DNA from 2 places in the Staphylococcus sp. EG-SA-2 genome. Region 1 is predicted to be linked to the other one. Evidence: predicted binding sites of a transcription regulator. Region 1 holds the regulator's gene; the other holds the start of a gene.

Region 1 (8,297 bases):
ACTTTAAGCCATGTACTGCGCCTAATGGGAACCATTGATGTGAAACATAATACTTCCCTTTATAAAAAATAAGTCCGTTGGGATCATTTAATAAACCTGTTTCTGGTTGTATATGAAATTGTTGACGAAATTTTGATTGATCAACTTGTTGTTTTAATGTTTTAAAATACTCAGTATCAACGTCCTCGATTCGTTGATAACGTTCTTCTCTAGTCCATTCGGTCATAATATTTACCCAGTCCTCCTTTTATAATTTATGCTGTTAACAATTTATATTCTATTATAGCAAATTTTACCTACGTTCTTTAACTTTTAACCTATCCATTTATAGTTATATGGTATCGGTTCCACATTTGTTTTAAAAAATACAGCGTCTAAATATTAACATCTACTGTGACGCTATATGGCATATCTTGCTTTTTAAGCATCTGTTGTATCTCTTCCATCGCGCATTGGCCAGCTTCAAAATAATTATAATGAATTGTTTTTATCGATGGAGACACTAATTGTGTCATTGGGTCACCACCAAAACCATATATTTGATGTGGTTTCATAACATCATTTTTATCAGAATAATATTTATAGGCAGCTAATGCAATCGTATCAGTTGCTCCAACAACCGCATCTACTTGCTCCACATTTTCCAAAACATTTGCAACATCTTTTTGTGCTTCCACATAAGTAAAATTTGTTTCATGTATATTAGGTTTAATTTGGTATTTAGCTAACTGGTCAAGTAAACCACGTTTTCTATGTATACCAACTGCAATATCTTTTTCACTTACACTAAACACTTCAACTTGTTGATATCCCTGTTGACCAATCCATTCGCCTATAATTTGACCTGCTTTATAATCATCATGCACAATACTATGAAGTTGTTCATGTTGTTGACCAACAATAACGATTGGTACATTCATTTTATTAATGACTTCAATATGTCTCTCTGTTATGTCTGTAGCCATTAAAACAATACCATCTACTTTACTGCGTGCTAATGTTTCAAGCGCTTGTATTTCTGCTTCGATATTTAAACCTGTGTAATTTAAAATTAATTGTGATTCATATTTTTGGCATTGTTTTGCCAATCCTTTGATTGTTTCATCTACTGCATATGAATTCATTCTAGGTATAATGGCACCAATAAGGTGTGTTTGTCTCGCTCTTAAACTTTGAGCAAATTGATTCGGTTGATAGTCATGTTCTGCTATAATTCTTGTTAATTTTTCACTTGTTTTTTTACTGACAGATCCATTATTTAAAAATCTAGATACTGTGCTTTTTGAAACGCCTGCCAATTTGGCAATATCAGATATATTTTTCATACTTATTCACCTATCATTATTTGTGACACTTAGCCTTATTTTAGCATATGTGTAACCGCTTTAAATAATATTTCTGCTTCTTTCATAAAAAGATTTCAAAATAAAACTTTTGTATAACAAAATGTCCCAACATCAACCTTTAGTTAAATGTCAGGACAATGAATATTCTATGTAAATATATTCTAATATCGAATATGTTTATTGAATCTATTTAGCTCACCTTCAAAGTAAGCATGTTCACCGTGAACAATCTTGTCTAATCCTATATTCGTTTCTTGTTCCGTAACAGATAATGGTGTAATTAATTTAATTACTTTCGCAATAATAAACGTCATGACGATACTAAAAATTACAACTGCTGTTACACATAATATTTGTACAAGTATAATATGTATGTCACCAGTATAAATAAAGCCATTCTCAATGTCAGGATTGGCTTTTTTACTTTGGAAAACTGCTGTTAAAACAGCACCAATAATACCACCAACACCATGAATACCAAATGCATCTAATGCATCATGATATTTTAGTTTTACCTTGATGTAATTAATGACAATATAACAACAGATACCTCCTATTAAAGCCATTATTGTTGCACTAAGATATGTTACATATCCTGCTGCAGGAGTAATAACAACTAATCCTGCTAATGCACCGAGTAAAAGTCCAAGTAAACTTGTCGTCTTTTTAAAAATATATTCTAAAATTAACCAACCTATAGCACCTGCACTGGCTGAAATGACAGTATTTGTAAATGCAAGCATCGCAATATTATCAAATGTAAAAGCACTACCTACATTAAATCCATACCAACCAATCCACACGAATATACCGCCAATCAACGTAATGATAAGATTATGTGGTGTTGATTCAGAATGTTTGTTTCCTTTTCCAATCATAATAGCTAATACTAAACCAGAAACACCTGATGTAATATGAACAACCGTACCTCCAGCGAAATCTAATACACCGAGTTTATTAATCCAACCGCCGCCCCAAACCCAATGTGCTACTGGACTGTATACAAGAGCAGTCCATATTACTACGAATAATAAATAAGGAATAAACTTCATTTTCTCAGCGATTGAACCAGATAAAATAGAAATTGCAATCGTACAAAACATCATTTGAAATAACATAAACAAAGCGAAAGGAATATGTGGGCTAATATCTTCTTGAGTCGCAAAACCTACATGATTAAGAAAAGTATATTCCCAATTTCCGAACCATAAATTCCCATTCCCAAAACTAATTGTAAAACCAACTGTTATCCATACAAATGTAACAAGCACAATTGCTGCCATACTTTGCATGACAGTATTAAGCGCATTTTTAGATTGAACTAACCCACCATAAAATAAACTTAATCCTGGTGTCATTAACCAAACTAATAATGTACACAAAAACATAAATATCGTATCGTTAAGATTCATACTTACCACTCCCTTGTTTTCATAATAATCTGACAATTTATAAAAAGCAAAAATGCGTTAAGTTTTATTACATCTTTTGAAATAAAATATGCCACACTATATAAAAATGATTTCATGAACTAAAACAAAAAAGACTACTTACTCACTTTTAAATTAGCGGAAGTAGCCATAGAATCTAATATCTATTTTATTGTTAAAATGATAACGTTAAACTTTTTGAATTGTAATTGTCCATGAAGCATTATCAATTTGTTCATAGTTTGTTATAGGATAACCATTTTCTGCAGCCCAATTTGGAATGGCTTCCGTCGCTTGCGTGCAATCAAAATCAATTTTTAATTCATCTCCAGATTGCAATGTTGCCATTTTCTTTTGCGCTTCAATTAACGGAAATGGACATACCATTCCTACTGTACCTAATTCGTGTATCATAATTATTTCTCCTTTTCCAATCACTTTTATTTGATCAACATCATTTGCATAATAATCTTCTATACTATTTGCGTTTGCTGTTTAACCTTTGCGGATTGTTGTTGTACTTTTTTCATTGGACGAACAAAGATAAAATGACTCATTGTCCATACACCAACTATCATCGATGCTAGCGCAATCCATCCTTGCCAAGTCATCGTTGCCGTTTCAACCAAACCGTTACCGATAGAACAACCACCAGCAACTGACGCACCAAATCCCATACATATGCCACCAATGGCACTGTTTCGTATTGTAATCTTGTCTGGCAATCGCCATTTAAATTCTCTTGATCCTCTAGCTGCAATATATGAACCAATGAAAATTCCTAGAACTAAAAAGACACCCCAATCAATAAATTTAGTTTCACCTGTAATCAAAAAGTGTACTAAATTTGCTGAAGGCGTTGTTATACCTAAACCGTCATTTCTTCCAGTTGATGCACTCATTGGCCAAGCTAAGAGTGCGATAAGTCCAATTACAATTGCTGCAATAAATGGATGGTATCGTTTTTCGAAAAGGTAATATCTAATACCTGTATAACGTTGCTTTAGTTTTGGAACAGCAACTCGAACTTTCTTATTATTGAGTGTTCTTACAACTAGAAAAATGGTGATTATAGTTAATATAACGACTAATCCCCAAAACGGAATGCCAGTTGTTTGAGACATATCACTATTTACATTCGTTGGTTGATTAATTTTATCCATTACTGGCTTTAAAATCCCTGTTTTAGTGATTGCTGCAGTAACAGCATATAATACTAATGCAATCCAACTACCAATTAGCCCTTCACCAGCGCGATACCAAGTACCTGTTGCACACCCTCCAGCCAATACTATTCCAATTCCAAAAATAAAAGAACCTATAATTGTTCCCAATATTGGAAAACTATGTGCAGGAATTTGTAAAATATCTGTTGCCGTCAAAATCAATAATCCTATACTTTGAATAGTAATAGCGATTAATAATGCATAGAACATCTTATTATTCTTTTGCACATACATATCTCGAAAGCCACCTGTTAAACAAAATCTTGTTCTTTGCATGACAAAACCTAAGAGTCCCCCGACAATTAAGCCACTAAAAATCATCCACATAATCCTAACCCCTCATTTCCGATAAGTTTAGTATGTATTATAGGTGATGATTTTCTTGTTTTCAACCTTATACACAATATTTTTGATATTTATATTATATTCATATAAGGAAGGCGATTAATTACGATTCATCATTATATCTCTACGTGTTAATTTATTAACCTATACTATATTTATCAACACAACAGTTTTTCCTTTCATTTTCAAACATAACAGAAAAAGCCTGAGACATACTTAGTCCCAGACTGTTCTATAATTAATTAAAGATATAACAAGGTTAATCATTCAAAGCTAACATCACATTTATTCACTGTAATTTTTCATAAAGAATAATAATGACTGTAATTCTATACCTAAGTCAATTTGATGTACTTGCACATCTGAAGGCGTATTAATTCTACCAGGAGTGAAGTTTAAAATACCTTTCACACCAGCTTGGACGAGTTCATCTGCAACTTTCTGTGCAACTCTTTCTGGTGTAGTTAGAATCACAACATCTATTTCTTCCTTCTTCAATGTTGTTATTAATTCATCGTTATCTTTTACAATAACGTTCCCTATTTTCTGGCCAATAACATCTTCTTTTACGTCAAACGCTTCTGTAATCGTCATATCGTCATGTATTGAAAAGTTATATGTGAGCAAAGCTTTCCCTAGGTTCCCAACTCCGACAATTGCGATTTTGATCATGTCACTCTCGCTTAGTTCAGATTTAAAGAAATCCAATAAACTATCTATATTATATCCGTACCCTTTTTTACCTAATTCGCCAAAATATGAAAAGTCACGACGAATTGTTGCCGAGTCAATTTGTAACGCATCGCTAATCGCTTTTGAATTTACACGATCTATACCTTTAGATTTTAATGAACTGACAAATCTATAATATAACGGCAAACGTTTTAAAGTTGCTCGAGGAATTTTAACTTGGTCACTCATTCGCTATTTCCTCCTTCGTGTTTGAATGAATTATATCTATGTATTCAAACGAGTTAGAGCGTAATTGTTAGATTATTAAAAAACAAATAATTGATTACAATGAATACCTAAATATTATACATTATTGAATTTTAAAAATAAATATCTTAGTTTCAAGACGGCGTTTTATACTGTAAAATGGTTATTAATGTAATAATTACGACTTTTTTCATAAGTTAATAAAATTTGAGAAAGACGAAAGGTGAAGATCGAATGATACTTTTACAACTCAATCATATATCAAAATCGTTCGATGGTGAAGATATATTTACTGATGTTGATTTTGAAGTAAAAACTGGTGAACGAATTGGTATCGTAGGAAGAAATGGCGCCGGTAAATCAACATTGATGAAAATTATAGCTGGTGTAGAAAACTATGATTCTGGAAATGTGTCAAAAATTAAAAACTTAAAACTAGGTTATTTAACTCAACAAATGACTTTAAATTCTAATGCAACAGTTTTTGAAGAAATGTCAAAACCATTTGAACATATTAAACGAATGGAAAGCTTAATCAAAGAAGAAACAGATTGGTTATCAAAACATGCAAATGATTACGATAGTGATACATATAAAACACATATGTCCCGTTATGAATCTTTATCGAATCAATTTGAACAATTAGAAGGGTATCAATATGAAAGTAAAATTAAAACAGTACTTCACGGGTTAAATTTTAGTGAAGAAGATTTCAATAAACCTATCAATGATTTTAGCGGTGGCCAAAAAACACGTTTATCTTTAGCTCAAATGCTATTAAACGAACCTGATTTATTACTTTTAGATGAACCTACTAACCACTTAGATTTAGAAACGACAAAGTGGCTTGAAGATTATCTACGTTATTTTAAAGGTGCAATCGTCATCATCAGCCATGATCGTTACTTTTTAGATAAAATAGTTACTCAAATTTATGATGTGGCTTTAGGTGATGTCAAACGCTATGTTGGTAATTACGAGGAATTTATACAGCAACGGGATTTATATTATCAAAAACGAATGCAAGAATATGAAAGTCAACAAGCAGAAATAAAACGATTAGAAACTTTTGTTGAGAAAAATATTACCCGTGCTTCAACAAGTGGAATGGCAAAAAGTAGACGTAAGATTTTAGAAAAAATGGAACGCATTGATAAACCAATGTTAGATGCCAAAAGTGCAAATATTCAATTTGGCTTTGACCGGAATACAGGTAATGACGTCATGCATGTAAAAAATTTAGAAATCGGTTATCAAACTGCAATTACCAAACCTATCAGTATAGAGGTCTCTAAAGGCGATCATATAGCAATCATTGGGCCAAATGGTATTGGAAAATCGACCTTAATTAAAACTATTGCTAATCAACAAAAAGCGCTTAATGGCGATATTACTTTCGGCGCAAATTTACAAATTGGTTATTATGATCAAAAGCAAGCAGAATTTAAATCTAGTAAAACGATTTTAGATTATGTGTGGGATCAATATCCGTTAATGAATGAAAAAGATATTCGAGCAGTTCTTGGACGTTTCTTATTTGTACAAGACGATGTTAAAAAGATAATTAATGATTTATCTGGTGGTGAAAAAGCACGTTTACAACTAGCACTACTTATGTTGCAACGTGACAATGTACTTATTTTAGATGAACCTACCAACCACCTCGATATAGATTCAAAAGAAATGTTAGAGCAAGCACTCCAACATTTTGAAGGAACAATACTATTTGTTTCCCATGATCGTTACTTTATTAACCAATTAGCAAACAAGGTATTTGATTTAACAATTGATGGCGGAAAGATGTATTTAGGAGATTATCAATATTACATTGAAAAAGTTGAGGAAGCCGAAGCGTTGAAAGCGCACCAAGAAGAACAGTCAGTTAACGTACAAGCACATAAAAAGTCTATGGAACAATCGTCGTATCATAACCAAAAAGAACAAAGACGTGAACAACGCAAACTTGAACGACAAATATCCGAGTGTGAAAATGAAATAGAAACTTTAGAGACTACTATCTTACAAATAGACGAGCAATTAACCCAACCAGAAGTGTATAACAATCCACAAAAAGCAAACGAATTAGCTATCCAAAAACAAGATAGCGAACAAAAATTAGAACACGCTATGTCTAAATGGGAAGAATTACAACAAAAACTATAAAAATATACATAACTCTAACTGTAAATTCGCTATAGTTAGAGTTATTTTTTTACAAATTTTAATTTTTTTATTCACAATAAAAACGCTGATATTATAGCTATCCACAGACTTATCCTAGTTATCCACAAGTAAATTAACACTAATCAATTATTTATTTTCTGTTTTCCCACCTGATATCCACAATAAATGACGTTATCAACACCTTTTATCCACAAGTTATTCACTCTTTGTTGATAAGTACGCATGTTCTCTATTGACATTGTTTTTATCAAAATTCATTGTTAAGACACTTTCTTTATGAAATAATAATATTATTGAAGTATATTTTTATTATTATTAAAAATAAATAAGGAGATACTTATGAGCACAAATCAAACATTTTTAATATTTGTTATAGCAATTATTCTACTTACATCTGTAATAGGAATTGTTGGACGATACATGAGTCGTCAACGTCTATTAAAATCTATGGAAACATTATGGCAAACGATTTCTCCATTAGAAGCTTTTATCAGACCGAACTCACATTTCGACTATGAGTATAAGCTCTACAAGGAAAAATTTGAATCACATTCATTAGTTGATGATAAAACTTGGTCCGACTTAAATATGAATGCAATTTTTCATAAGATGAATTATAATTTAACAGCTATTGGTGAAATGAAGCTATATGCCTGTTTACGTGGAATGCTTTCAATTACGAACAAATCATTACTTAGTTTATTTAATGATAATGCTGAATTTAGAAAAAACGTAACATATCATTTAGCTTTGATTGGTAAAACTGTTTATCCAACATTTCCAGACCAAATCACACCGGTAAAACGTCAAAATATATTGTTTCTATG
Region 2 (7,430 bases), on a different contig from region 1:
TACGTTCTGGATAGAAATTACAAACTTGTCTACAAATTTCTGATCCTATTGAACCACCTGCACCCGTAACTAAAATAGTTTTATTCGTCAATTCATTTGATATCATATCCATATCTAATTCAACAGGATCTCTGCCTAGTAAATCTTCTACTTCAACTTTTTTCAGTTGATTCACTTCTAACTCACCAGACATGACGTCTTCTATATTTGGCATTTTCAATAACTCAACGCCATCCATATGGCAAATATTATTAATTTCTTTCAAACGCTCTTGACCAATAGTTGGAATTGCAATGATGATTTTTTTAATCTTATATTTCCTCACTAGTTCTGGAATATCCGCAATTTTACCTTGGACTTTTACACCCTCAGTAATTGTGATATTGCGTTTATGTTCGTCATCATCGACTGCTAATACCGGTTCAAGTTTCATTTCGTCACTTTTCAACATTTGTCTAATCAGCATTGAACCTGCTTGACCAGCACCAACAACTAAAGTTGGCTTCTTATTAAATGACTTACCTCCAAGGTATTTCCGATAAATACGCCAAAATAACCTTGAGCCACCTATTAAAATCAAGTGCATCATCCAAGTAATTAAATACAATCTAAAAAACGGTCTATTGCCTGTAACAATTGTCACGACCACCATCGTAATAACGATAGATGTCGTCACAGCTTTAACAATTAAAATCAATTCACTCACACTGGCATATTCCCACGCTCGATGATACATATTAAAAATAAATGCTGAAATATGATGCGATATGAATAGTGATATAGCTGCCAATATTAATAATTTGACAGAATATGTTTTGAAATACGGTTCTAAAATGTAATAACTTACGAATACTGAAAATGTCACTATCAGTGAATCGATTAATGCTAGTATTAAAAGCCGCAATTTCACAGATAAATGTGCCATAAAACCCCTCATTTGCTGTTTATAACCCAAACCATCTTTTCTGTTTATAATCTTGTTGTGGCATTCGTTTAGGAATTTTTTTATCATCAACAACTAACTTCGCATTACTAATAAATCCGTTCATATCTTCATAATAATCACGTAATTTCTTATCATTAAATAAGTCTTTCATTAAGAACGGTCTGATTTCTGTGTTATGCGCATCTGAACCGATGAAATGTGTCAGATTGTTTTCAATCATTTGAATTGCTAATTTTCTAATTTTTTTACCGGAAATACCCGCTAATGACGCCGTTGTCACTTGACTTAAAGCACCTTTGTTAATTAAATCGTATAGTATGTCAAGGTTTTGACTTATTGCTTTATTCCGCTCTGGATGTGCAATAATCGGTACAAAGCCTTTACTCTGTAATTCGAAAAATAATTGATCAGTATAGTGTGGAACTTCATTTGATGGAAATTCTATTAGTAAATAGCGTGAATCATTAATACCGGTAATAACTTTTCGATCAATATCATTAAGGATTTGATCGGTAATTCTTATTTCCTGACCATAATAAAACTTTAGATTTAGTGCTTGTACTTCCTCTAAGCTTTCAATATGGTTTAAACATGATTTCACTTTTTCTATAGGTGTGGTATATCGAGGATGTAAGTGATGTGATGTTACAATGATTTCTGTAACACCTTGTGTTGTCGCTTGTTTTAAAAGATCCATCATCTCTGTTTCATTTGTCGGACCGTCATCGATATTAGGCAATATATGGTTATGAATATCAATCATACTTATTCATCTCCATAATAGTGATAATAACTAGAAGATTTATCGACCTTTGTCTTGTTCAAAATGACACCTAGAATGTTACTGCCTGCTTTTTCCATAAGTGCTTTTGCTTTTTTAACTTCATTTTTATCATTTTTTTCACTATCAATTACTAACAGACTATCTTTAATAGCACGCGCATATAGTTGTGCATCAGTCACAGTATTAACTGGCGGTGTATCGACAATAATAATGTCGTAACGTTTATTAAACAGATCAACTAATTCTTTGAACCTTTCAGACCCAATTAACTCAGATGGATTTGGAGGTACAGGGCCAGCTGTTAGCAAATCTAAATTTTCAATTTCTGTCGACGTAATTGCTTCTGACATAGTCGTTCGACCAATGATTAAGCTTGATAGTCCATTATTATTTTGCTCATTAAAAATATAGTTTTGTGTTGGCTTACGCATATCGCCATCAATAACTAATGTCTTATAGCCTGCTTGTGCATAAGTAATCGCTACATTCGATACAACTGTACTTTTACCTGCACCAGGCTTTTCAGAAGTAACCAATAAGCGCTTTACTTCACCATTTGCTTTTGAAAACATGATGTTTGAACGTATACCTCGAAACTTTTCACTAATTGTTGATTTTGGTTTTTCATATACAAATAGTGTTGTTGTCGTATTTTCCTTTTTTGACATAAGTAGCAACCATCCTTAATTAAATTTTTGAATTGAACCCAATACAGGCAATCCTAATTCTTTCTCTACATCTTCTTCATCTTTAATTCGCTTATCGAAAATTACTTTGAAGAAGATATATATAAGCGCGACAACTAATCCTAAAAAGAATGCACCGATTAGATTCACTACAGTTTTTGGTGCGACTTTAACTGCTGTACCGTCTGCTTTAGATAAAATTGATACGTTATCCACACTCATAATCTTCGGAATTTGTTTACTTGTAACTTTAGCGAAGCTATTCGCAATTTTTTCCGAATCTTGTTTATGACCACTTTTAACTTGGATGTTGATAAGTTGCGTATTTTCTTGGTTTGTAATTGTCAACATACTCGACAATTTAGATGGTGAATACTTATCATTTAAGTCCTTTGACACCTCATCTAAAATTCTAGGACTTTTAACAATTTCTTTATACGTATTTACAAGTTGAATATTACTTTGAACCTCTTGTGCCATAAACTGAGGATTGTCACCCTTAGTTTGATTCACTAAGATTTGAGTATTAGCTTGATATTTAGGTGATAAGACGAAAAATGTAACAATAGCGCTAATAATTAAAAATAATAGCGGTAAAATAATTAAAATCTTCAAGTTTTTTTGTAATACTTCTTTAATTTTTGTTAATTCTAATGTACTTTCCATTATTTACCTCCCTTAAAAATTTTCATTAAAATTGGTATTATATATATAGTATTTACATATTACATATCGTTTAAACAATTAATTACTTTTAAACCGCATTATTTACGCATATTCATTTATATGAAATTAAAAATAATTATACTCTAAAGTAGTAATAGTTTGCGAAATGAGTATCAATCTTAATATTTTCTTTATTTAAAAAAATGATTGTCTAGTTTGTATCTCTGAAGATTTGGCAATAAATAAAAGCCGATAACCGTAAAATGATTATCGACTTAAAGTTTATGTGGCATTTTTTACTTTTGTAATTTCAGGTGAGTTATATGATTATTATCAGATAGATTATTGCTTATAATCATATGATGTTTGAATGATATCTTTGATTTCACTGATTAGTGCTTCTTTAGGATTAGCAGTTGTACATTGATCTTCAAATGCGAGCTCTGCCATTCTATCAATTGATTCATTTAATTCTTCTTCAGACACACCTTGTGATTTCAAATTCATTTCAATTCCGACTGATTGACCTAATTCGTAGACAGCTTTAGCTAATGATTCTACGAGTGCTTCTGTCGTATTCCCTTTTAATCCTAAGAATTTGGCAATATCTGCATAATCTGTATCTGCTCTGAAGAACTCATATTTAGGGAATAATGCATGTTTTTGCGGGTCTTTGGCATTATAACGGATAATATGCGGTAGTAATATCGCATTCGCTCTACCATGCGGAATACCATATTCGCCACCAATTTTATGTGCAATTGAGTGTGCAATGCCTAAGAATGCATTTGCAAATGCCATACCAGCCAAAGTTGATGCGTTATGCATTTTCTCTCTTGAAACTTTATCACCCTTTTCAACAGATGATTTTAAATATTCGAACGTCAATTTAATCGCTTGTAGACTCAAACCTCTTGTATAGTCTGAAGCCATTACAGATACATATGATTCCATTGCATGCGTTAGTACATCCATTCCTGTATCTGCTGTAACGCTTTTTGGCACACTCATCACAAATTGAGGGTCAATAATTGCAACGTCAGGTGTTAAAGCAAAATCAGCCAACGGATATTTTACATTTGTTTCACTATCTGTGATAACTGCAAATGGTGTTACTTCTGAACCTGTACCTGATGTCGTAGGGATACAAATGAACGTCGCATTTTCAGGCATGCCTATTTTATAAGTACGTTTACCGATGTCTAGGAACTTTTGTTTAGCACCGAAGAATGATGTCTCAGGGTGTTCAAAGAACATCCACATTGCTTTTGCAGCATCCATCGCTGAACCACCACCAAGTGCAATGATTGTATCTGGTTGGAAATCAACCATCATTTCCAGACCTTTATATACTGTATTAGTTGATGGGTTCGGTTCGACTTCGCTAAATATTTTAATTTGAGGCTGTTCCGTTCTTTGTCTTAATACATTCTCAACTGTTTTTGTATAACCGAATTCTACCATACCAGGGTCACAGACAATCATCACTTTTTCAATCTTGTCCATTGTTGTTAGACTCATGATTGCATTTTCTTCAAAATAAATTTGAGCAGGCACCTTGAAAATTTGAGTATTATTACGTCGTTTAGCAATCGTTTTAATGTTTAATAAATCTGTCGCACTAACATTATGTGAAATTGAGTTTCTACCGTACGAACCACAACCTAATGTTAAAGACGGAATCAATTCGTTATACATATCACCAATACCTCCAACCGCTGATGGTGTATTTACAAGTACACGACAAGCTTTCATTCTTAGTCCAAAATCTTTTTGTAATGTTTCATCTTCTGTATGGATAACGGCTGTGTGTCCTAATCCACCAAAATGTAGTGTGTCTTCACAAATTTGAAATGCTTGTTTTGTAGATTGGGCTTTTACTAAGGCTAATACTGGAGATAATTTTTCACGAGATAACGGATAGTCTGAACCTACACCGCTAATTTCGGCTATGATAAGTTTTGTATTTTCGGGGACAGGTATACCTGCTAATTCAGCTATTTCAACTGCAGATTTACCGACAATATCAGGCTTAATACCTGTTTTTTGTTCATTCATAATTGCATTTTCTAAGCGTTGTAATTCATCTTTTTTAACAAAGTATGCTTGATGTGCTTTAAATTCATTAGTAACATCTTTATAAATTTCTTTATCAATGACTACAACTTGTTCAGAAGCACAAATCATACCATTATCAAATGTTTTTGAACCAATGATATCATTTACTGCACGTTTAATGTGTGCTGTTTTTTCAATGTAAGACGGCACGTTACCTGGTCCCACACCTAATGCCGGTTTGCCAGTTGAATATGCAGACTTAACCATGCCCGAACCACCTGTTGCTAGAACTAATGCAATACCTTTGTGATTCATTAATTGTTTTGTTGCTTCGATAGAAGGCACTTCAATCCACTGAATAATATCTTTAGGTGCACCTGCCTTCATTGCCGCTTCTAATACAACTTCTGCTGCACGCTTCGACGATTCTTGTGCACTTGGATGGAATGCAAAAATGATTGGATTTCCTGTCTTAATTGCAATCATCGCTTTAAAAATAGTTGTCGACGTAGGATTTGTTGTTGGCGTAACACCACAAATAACACCAATTGGTTCCGCTACATACGTTAATCCTTTTTCTTTATCTTCACCAATAATCCCTACTGTCTTATTGTCTTTTATTGAATTCCATATATATTCAGAAGCGTATAAATTTTTAATCGCTTTATCTTCGTATATACCTCTTCCAGTTTCTTCATGTGCTAATTTTGCTAGCACCATATGTTGATCAACAGCTGCTAAGCTCATTTGATGAACAATATGATCAATTTCTTCTTGTGACTTTTTAGATAATGCTTCTAATGCTTTTTTCCCTTTGTCAGCTAGAGCATCAATCATAATTGCCACTTCTTGTTCTTTCGATCCACGATTTTCTTTTTCAGGTATAGTTAACATATACAACCACTCCTTTATACTTTGTGAATTATTTCACAAACATTATAGTACATGTCTCTCAGGATATAAAGAAAATTCTATGCAAAAAAGTTTAATTTCGAATATTATTTGAACAAATATCAAATTTTAAAATAAATGTTTTCATGAAATCATTGTTATTTCGGTGTTTTTAGAATGATTTTATAATCATAATTTTTTCAATGACATAATTTATTCATAATTTTATATTTAATTCTGAATATTCTTTAATAGCCTAAAAAGCTTGTTATATCGCACAAAACACAACATTAAAAGGTCCTTGTCGCTACCTATCAACAGATGTTACACAAAAAAACTCGAACTGAAATGATGATCTTTTCAGCTCGAGTTTTAAATATTGGTGCCTTATTTATATAGATTCGTTATATTATATTCTCTATTTTCATTAACATAATCCTTAAAGAGTTTTAAATTAATACCTGCTAGATGATTCAAAAATGTTTCATCAACTTTTAAATAATTCAATAATTTTTGTGGTGTCAGTATATTTCTATCAAAATACAACTTTAATAAACTATTCATTTTGACAGGACGTGACATTTCAATCACGTCGTCTAAAGGCTCTTTACTTTTATAGCCTTTTTTATTTAATGATGCCCAAAAATATCTGTACTGAGTACTAGACATTAGGCCTAGATAATAAGCTCTCATTGCAATTGCTTGTATAGAAACATACCATTTTTCTTTCAATACAGCTAAATAATCAGGATTTGATTTTTTGGTCATTTGATCAAAGTCTTTTTTAAACGCTTCTTCAGGTAGTAAAAATTCAGAGGCGAAAATATCTGCCTCATGTTCAATTGTCTTATATTCTTCAGGAGATAATAAGTCGAATTGAATATGACGATGTAGAACGAGATGTCCCAGCTCATGTGCAAGATCAAAATTCCTTCTAACTGCTACCCCCCTATTTGTACCCAGTATAATAAAAGGTGTCTGATCTTTACTCCAAAAACTATATGCGTCTATGCTATCATTAATTCGCTTTTCGTATATAACTATACCCGCTTTTTCAAGCATAAATAATAGTGCTTCGTTGCTTTCATCTTGAAGAATTTTAGCCCTCACAACTTTAGCAATTTCTTTTATGCTTTCTTTTTTATTTAGTGATTCTAAATTGCCATTCAACAATTCATCTAAATTATTTATTAAAGATAAAATAATATTATCCGGTATCGTTACAAAAGAAAATAAGTAGCTAGTTAAATTAGATAAATACATTGCTTGATAATATTGCTTATTTAATAGTTTCGTAGATACTTTATAATTTTTTGCTCTAAAAGCTATACTATGTTTATCGACAGAATTTATTAGGAGCTCTTCGGGCTGCTCGCTAATAAAGTAGCTAGATTTAACA

The links. The regulator Rex, encoded in region 1, represses fermentation and respiration genes when NADH is low (regulators of the CRP and FNR family bind a similar motif). The targets are predictions, from matches to a motif close to TTGTGAAATATTTCACAA.
Region 2: a site for Rex is predicted at 6,056-6,073, ahead of adhE (bifunctional acetaldehyde-CoA/alcohol dehydrogenase). Genes of this name have one in related genera too.

What each region holds. Positions count from the first base shown of each region.
Region 1 is NZ_JACYHC010001282.1:814-9,110, reverse strand. It holds partial or broken gene IDG60_RS20740 (sucrose-6-phosphate hydrolase) at 1-226, opposite strand, end outside; gene IDG60_RS20735 (LacI family DNA-binding transcriptional regulator) at 375-1,325, opposite strand; gene IDG60_RS20730 (ammonium transporter) at 1,508-2,758, opposite strand; gene IDG60_RS20725 (sulfurtransferase TusA family protein) at 2,966-3,190, opposite strand; gene IDG60_RS20720 (YeeE/YedE family protein) at 3,250-4,329, opposite strand; gene IDG60_RS20715 (redox-sensing transcriptional repressor Rex) at 4,633-5,268, opposite strand; gene IDG60_RS20710 (ABC-F family ATP-binding cassette domain-containing protein) at 5,521-7,449, shown strand; gene IDG60_RS20705 (hypothetical protein) at 7,593-7,721, opposite strand; partial or broken gene IDG60_RS20700 (MutS family DNA mismatch repair protein) at 7,810-8,297, shown strand, end outside.
Region 2 is NZ_JACYHC010000588.1:8,381-15,810, forward strand. It holds gene cap8D (type 8 capsular polysaccharide synthesis protein Cap8D) at 1-925, opposite strand, end outside; gene cap8C (type 8 capsular polysaccharide synthesis protein Cap8C) at 945-1,709, opposite strand; gene cap8B (type 8 capsular polysaccharide synthesis protein Cap8B) at 1,712-2,398, opposite strand; gene capA (capsular polysaccharide type 5/8 biosynthesis protein CapA) at 2,414-3,082, opposite strand; gene adhE (bifunctional acetaldehyde-CoA/alcohol dehydrogenase) at 3,425-6,034, opposite strand; gene IDG60_RS10435 (spr1629 family repressor/antitoxin) at 6,419-7,430, opposite strand, start outside.